Regions from separate parts of the Streptomyces sp. NPDC048604 genome, predicted to be linked through region 2. Evidence: predicted binding sites of a transcription regulator. Region 2 holds the regulator's gene; the other holds the start of a gene.
The links. Region 2 encodes HrcA, which represses chaperone genes, less so after heat shock. Its sites were predicted from a motif close to TTNGCACTCNGNNNNNCNGAGTGCNAA; they were not measured.
Positions count from the first base shown of each region.

Region 1: a site for HrcA is predicted at 1,366-1,392, ahead of groL (chaperonin GroEL). Genes of this name have one in related genera too.

Region 1 covers NZ_JBICVX010000003.1:445,114-448,520, reverse strand. The annotation lists gene thrC (threonine synthase) at 1-294, shown strand, start outside; gene ACGFMM_RS08665 (MoaD/ThiS family protein) at 307-582, shown strand; gene ACGFMM_RS08660 (cold-shock protein) at 1,009-1,212, shown strand; gene groL (chaperonin GroEL) at 1,522-3,144, shown strand; gene ACGFMM_RS08650 (hypothetical protein) at 3,233-3,407, opposite strand, start outside.
Region 2 covers NZ_JBICVX010000001.1:613,793-617,199, forward strand. The annotation lists gene ACGFMM_RS02990 (nitronate monooxygenase) at 1-94, opposite strand, end outside; gene dnaJ (molecular chaperone DnaJ) at 203-1,342, opposite strand; gene hrcA (heat-inducible transcriptional repressor HrcA) at 1,343-2,359, opposite strand; gene ACGFMM_RS03005 (MBL fold metallo-hydrolase) at 2,519-3,241, shown strand; gene ACGFMM_RS03010 (DUF3097 domain-containing protein) at 3,252-3,407, shown strand, end outside.

The sequences.
Region 1 (3,407 bases), on a different contig from region 2:
ATCGCCCGCCGCACCGGCGGCGCCGTGGAGGACGTGAACGACGAGCAGGTCGTGGACGCCATCAAGCTGCTCGCCCGCACCGAGGGCATCTTCGCCGAGACCGCGGGCGGCGTGACCGTCGGCGTGACCAAGAAGCTCGTAGAGGCCGGCGTCCTCGACCCCACGCTGACGACGGTGGTCCTCAACACCGGCGACGGCCTCAAGACCCTCGACGCGGTGGCCGAGACCTCTCAGGCGACCGCCGTCATCCGCCCGAGCCTGGACGCGTTCCGCGACGCCGGCCTGGCCCACTGAAAGGGAGTACGCATGAGCGTCAACGTCCGCATCCCCACCATCCTGCGCACCTACACGGGCGGGCAGTCCGAGGTCCCGGCCGAGGGCACGACCCTCGCCGAGGTCATCGCGGACCTGGAGAAGAACCACACCGGCATCGCCGCCCGCGTCCTCGACGACCAGGGCAAGCTGCGCCGTTTCGTCAACGTGTACGTCAACGACGACGACGTCCGCTTCGAGCAGGGCCTGGAGACGGTCACGCCGGACGGCGCGGGCGTCTCGATCATCCCGGCCGTCGCCGGAGGCTGACCATCGAGCACAGTGCCGGAGGCTGCTGACGCGCTCCACGCGTTACCCGCGGTATCCCAATTGCCCCCTCCGTCAAGAAACGGAGGGGGCAATTCTGCATGGTTGAGCGCGGTAGAGTTGGGGAAGTCCCCTCCGCTGCTCATGCCGACCGCATATGAGAATGCGCCCGCATGCGACAAGAAGCAGCCAATGTGCTCGCGCGATGTGTACTTTTTGCGCCTTTTCCCGGGCCCGACTTGCCCAGGAAATCAAGGAAATCTCCGCAATTCTCCTTTCTCGTTCGCTCAGATTTCTCGTCCGATTGACCTGTTGCAGAGGGCAGTTGGGCAGATACATTCAGCCGCGGTCGACGCGTTCCGGCGCAGGGTCTGACCCGGGTCCGCGAAGTGCGGTCCCGCGCAAGGGCCAGTAATAGGGGAGTTAGGCATGGCTCAGGGCACCGTCAAGTGGTTCAACGCGGAGAAGGGCTACGGCTTCATCGCGGTCGACGGTGGTGCGGATGTTTTCGTCCACTACAGCGCGATTCAGATGGACGGCTACCGCACCCTCGAAGAGGGGCAGCGGGTCGAGTTCGAGATCTCGCAGGGCCAGAAGGGCCCGCAGGCCGACATGGTCAAGCTCGCCGTCTGACCGCGGCGCGATCGGCCACCGACGCACTTCGTTCGAGGGGCCCGCATCCACCAGGATGCGGGCCCCTCGTGCGTGCGTACAGCGGGTGGCGACGACCGGCCCGATCCCCGAGAGGCGCTTGCACTCGCCTGGGTCGAGTGCTAATCATTGGCGTTAGCACTCTCCCAGTGAGAGTGCTTACGAGGATCGGGCAGACGAGGTCCGCAGGCCGGGCGGGGCAAGGAACCGCACGGCGCGCAGACCGTCCGTCGCGGGCGTCGGCGCGGTCCTGGAGCGTTATCCACCCCATGTCCGGGAGGACCACTTCACATGGCCAAGATCATCGCGTTCGACGAGGAGGCCCGGCGCGGTCTCGAGCGCGGCATGAACCAGCTCGCTGACGCCGTCAAGGTCACCCTCGGCCCCAAGGGTCGCAACGTCGTCCTCGAGAAGAAGTGGGGCGCCCCCACGATCACCAACGATGGTGTGTCCATCGCCAAGGAGATCGAGCTCGAGGACCCGTACGAGAAGATCGGCGCCGAGCTGGTCAAGGAAGTCGCCAAGAAGACGGACGACGTCGCCGGCGACGGTACGACCACCGCGACCGTTCTCGCCCAGGCGCTGGTCCGCGAGGGCCTGCGCAACGTGGCGGCCGGCGCCAACCCGATGGCCCTCAAGCGCGGCATCGAGAAGGCCGTCGAGGCCGTCTCCGGTGCGCTGCTCGACCAGGCCAAGGAGGTCGAGACCAAGGAGCAGATCGCCTCCACCGCCTCCATCTCCGCCGCCGACACCCAGATCGGCGAGCTCATCGCCGAGGCCATGGACAAGGTCGGCAAGGAAGGCGTCATCACGGTCGAGGAGTCCCAGACCTTCGGTCTGGAGCTCGAGCTCACCGAGGGCATGCGCTTCGACAAGGGCTACATCTCGGCGTACTTCGCCACCGACATGGAGCGTATGGAGGCCTCGCTCGAGGACCCGTACATCCTCATCGCCAACTCCAAGATCGGCAACGTGAAGGACCTCCTTCCGCTGCTCGAGAAGGTCATGCAGTCCGGCAAGCCGCTGCTGATCATCGCCGAGGACGTCGAGGGCGAGGCCCTGTCGACCCTGGTCGTCAACAAGATCCGCGGCACCTTCAAGTCCGTCGCCGTCAAGGCCCCGGGCTTCGGCGACCGCCGCAAGGCCATGCTGAACGACATCGCCATCCTCACCGGCGGCACGGTCATCTCCGAGGAGGTCGGCCTCAAGCTCGAGAACGCCGGCGTGGACCTGCTGGGCCGCGCCCGCAAGGTCGTCATCACCAAGGACGAGACCACCATCGTCGACGGTGCCGGCGACAGCGACCAGGTCGCCGGCCGCGTGAACCAGATCCGCGCCGAGATCGAGAACTCGGACTCGGACTACGACCGCGAGAAGCTCCAGGAGCGCCTCGCGAAGCTGGCCGGCGGCGTGGCCGTCATCAAGGCCGGCGCCGCGACCGAGGTCGAGCTCAAGGAGCGCAAGCACCGCATCGAGGACGCCGTTCGCAACGCGAAGGCGGCCGTCGAGGAGGGCATCGTCGCCGGCGGCGGCGTGGCCCTGCTGCAGGCTTCCGAGGTCTTCGAGAAGCTGGAGCTGGAGGGTGACGAGGCCACCGGCGCCGCCGCCGTCAAGCTGGCGCTCGAGGCCCCGCTGAAGCAGATCTCCGTGAACGCCGGCCTCGAGGGCGGCGTCATCGTGGAGAAGGTGCGCAACCTGCCCGTCGGCCACGGCCTGAACGCCGCCACCGGCGAGTACGTCGACATGATCGCCGAGGGCATCATCGACCCGGCGAAGGTCACGCGCTCCGCGCTGCAGAACGCGGCCTCCATCGCCGCGCTGTTCCTCACCACCGAGGCCGTCATCGCCGACAAGCCGGAGAAGGCCGCCGCGGCCGCTCCGGGCGGCATGCCGGGCGGTGACATGGACTTCTGATCCCTCGACGGATCGGCAGTTCTCGCAGGACGCGAACGAGGGCGGTACCCCCAGCAGGGGGTACCGCCCTCGGGCGTTGCACGGACCGTCAGAGGACGTCGACGAAGTCGCCGACCGCGGACGAGTTGAAGTGCGTGCCGGTGCTCGTGCCCAGGTAGCGGATCAGGTACGTGCCGTCGACCGTCGCCGTCGTCCTCAGCGAGACGCCGCCGTTGGCCGCCGACTTGCCGGAGGCGACCAGCTTGTACGTGCTCGTCCCCTTC
Region 2 (3,407 bases):
TCACGGCCGCCGCCAGCTGCGGACAGGAGCCGCCGCCCGCCATCGGGGCCTGCACGACGGGGTATCGGCAGAGGTCGTTCAGCGCGGAGGACATGCGGCCATCGTGTCATGTCACACAGAAGGCGCCGCACAAGGCGGCGCCTCCTCTGTCACACACGGACCGGCAAACCTACGGGCCGTTCAACGGACCCGGCAGATGCGCCTACCGGCCGTTGAACGCGTCCTTCAGCCGCGAGAACAGCCCCTGCTGACCCGGCTGGAACTGCCCCGTGGGCCGCTCCTCGCCGCGCAGCTTGGACAGTTCGCGCAGCAGGCGCTCCTGCTCCGGGTCCAGCTTCGTCGGGGTCTGGACCTCGACGTGGACGATCAGGTCGCCCCGGCCTCCGCCGCGCAGGTGCGTGACGCCGCGGCCGTGCAGCGGGATCGACTGGCCGGACTGCGTGCCCGGGCGGATGTCGACCTCCTCGCGGCCGTCGAGGGTGTCCAGCGGCACCTTCGTGCCGAGCGCGCCCGCCGTCATCGGGATGGTGACCGTGCAGTGCAGGTCGTCCCCGCGCCGCTGGAAGGTCGGGTGCGGCAGCTCGTGGATCTCCACGTACAGGTCGCCGGCCGGACCGCCGCCGGGGCCGACCTCGCCCTCGCCGGCGAGCTGGATCCGGGTGCCGTTGTCGACACCGGCCGGGATCTTGACCGTGAGCGTGCGACGCGACCGGACCCGGCCGTCGCCCGCGCACTCCGGGCAGGGGGTCGGGACGACCGTGCCGAAGCCCTGGCACTGCGGGCAGGGCCGGGAGGTCATGACCTGGCCGAGGAACGACCGGGTGACCTGCGAGACCTCGCCGCGGCCGCGGCACATGTCACAGGTCTGCGCGGAGGTGCCGGGCGCGGCGCCCTCGCCGGAACACGTCGTACAGACGACGGCCGTGTCGACCTGGATGTCCTTGGTGGTGCCGAAGGCCGCCTCGTTGAGCTCGACCTCCAGCCGGATCATCGCGTCCTGGCCGCGCCGGGTCCTCGACCGCGGCCCGCGCTGCGAGGCCGTGCCGAAGAACGCGTCCATGATGTCCGAGAAGTTCCCGAAGCCGCCCGCACCGAAGCCGCCGGCTCCGCCCGCGCCGCCCGAGGCGGACAGCGGGTCGCCGCCGAGGTCGTAGACCTGCTTCTTCTGCGGGTCGGAGAGGACCTCGTAGGCGGCGTTGATCTCCTTGAAGCGCTCCTGCGTCTTCGGGTCCGGATTCACATCCGGGTGAAGCTCGCGCGCCAGGCGACGGAAGGCCTTCTTGATCTCGTCCTGCGACGCGTCGCGGCGTACGCCCAGTACGGCGTAGTAGTCCGTGGCCACTTACGACTCCGCCAGGATCTGTCCGACGTAACGTGCCACTGCGCGTACCGCTCCCATCGTTCCGGGGTAGTCCATGCGGGTCGGTCCGACCACGCCGAGTTTTGCGACGGCCTCGCCGCCCGAACCGTAGCCGACCGTGACGACGGATGTGGACGTGAGGCCCTCATGGGCGTTCTCGTGCCCGATCCGTACGGTCATGCCCGAGTCGTTGGCCTCGCCGAGCAGCTTGAGGAGCACGACCTGCTCCTCGAGAGCTTCCAGCACCGGCCGGATCACCAGCGGGAAGTCGTGCCCGAAGCGGGTGAGATTGGCGGTGCCGCCGATCATCAGCCGTTCCTCGTGCTCTTCCGCCAGGGTTTCGAGGAGCGTCGCGAGCACGGCCGAGACCGTACCGCGGTCCTCCGCCTCGAACGACTCCCCGAGGTCCTGCACCAGGCGCGGGACGTCCGCGAAGCGCTTTCCGGCCACCCGGCTGTTCAGCCGGGCCCGCAGGTCGGCGAGAGAGGTCTCGCCGAACGGCGCGGGGCAGTCGATCATGCGCTGCTCGACCCGGCCGGTGTCCGTGATCAGCACGAGCATCAGCCGGGCGGGCGACAGCGACAGCAGTTCCACGTGCCGGACCGTCGAGCGGGTCAGGGACGGGTACTGCACGATCGCGACCTGCCGGGTCAGCTGCGCGAGCAGCCGGACCGTGCGGGCCACGACGTCGTCGAGGTCGACCGCGCTGTCGAGGAAGCTGTGGATCGCGCGCCGCTCGGGCGTCGACAGCGGCTTGACGGCCGCGAGCTTGTCGACGAACAGGCGGTAGCCCTTGTCCGTGGGGATGCGTCCGGCGCTGGTGTGCGGCTGGGCGATGAAGCCCTCCTCCTCCAGCGCGGCCATGTCGTTGCGGACGGTGGCCGGGGAGACGCCGAGGTTGTGCCGCTCGGTGAGCGCCTTCGAGCCGACCGGCTCCTCCGTCCCGACGTAGTCCTGGACGATGGCGCGCAGCACCTCGAGTCTGCGTTCGCTGAGCATGGCGCACACCTCCAGCTGTCGTTCCGGTGATCGGGTCGTTCCGGTTGCTCCGTGTTTGGCACTCGCCCTCTTCGAGTGCCAGGAATCCCCCGGCCAGTGTACGGCGGCGGACATCGCTCCTGGCAAGGAGGCGGTACGCCGGACCGCTAGCGTCACCGTATGGACATCGGTTGGGAAGAGTACGGCTGGGAGCGGCTCGCGGACGGGGTCGGAAGGCGGCGGCTGCCGGGCTGGGACGCCACCGTGGGGCTCGTACTGGGCGATCGGGCGGTACTTCTGTACGACACGGGCGCCTCGCTGCGGGAGGGGGCGGAACTGCGCTCCCAGGCGGAGGCGATGACCGGGCGGAAAGTGACGCACATCGCACTCAGCCACCCGCACTTCGATCATGTACTCGGCACGGCGGCGTTCGCCGGGGTCGAGGTGTACGGGGCGGTCGGCATGGACACGCTGCTGCGCGGCCGGGAGCGGGAGGCGCTGCGGGCGGACGCGGTGGCGCAGGGGCTGGGCGCGGCGGAGGCCGCGGAGGCGGCGGACGTCCTGGTGGCGCCGCAGCACGTGGTGTCCGGCGAGTGGACGCTGGATCTGGGCGGCCGGCAGGTCCTGCTGGCCAACGTGGGCCCCGGCCACTCGGGCCACGACCTGGTGCTGCTGGTGCCGGGGTCGCGGGAGGTCGTGTTCTGCGGCGACCTGGTGGAGGAGTCGGGCGAGCCGCAGGCGGGCCCGGACGCGGTCCCGTCGCAGTGGCCGGCGGCGCTGGACCGCCTGCTGGCCCTGGGCGGCGAGGACGCCTGCTACGTGCCGGGGCACGGCGCGGTGGTGGACGCGGCGTTCGTACGGGCGCAGCGCGATGAACTGGCACGACGGATCGAGGTGCCCTAACGTCCCCCAAGTGCGCGCCTACAACCCAGACCTGACACCTCCTTGGAAGCGTTCCGCTCCCGTTCCCGAGGTCCCGGCGGAGCCGGACCTGGTGGTGGAGGAGGTGTCCACGGGCTTCTGCGGGGCCGTGATCCGCTGCGAGGCGGGCACGGTCACGCTGGAGGAC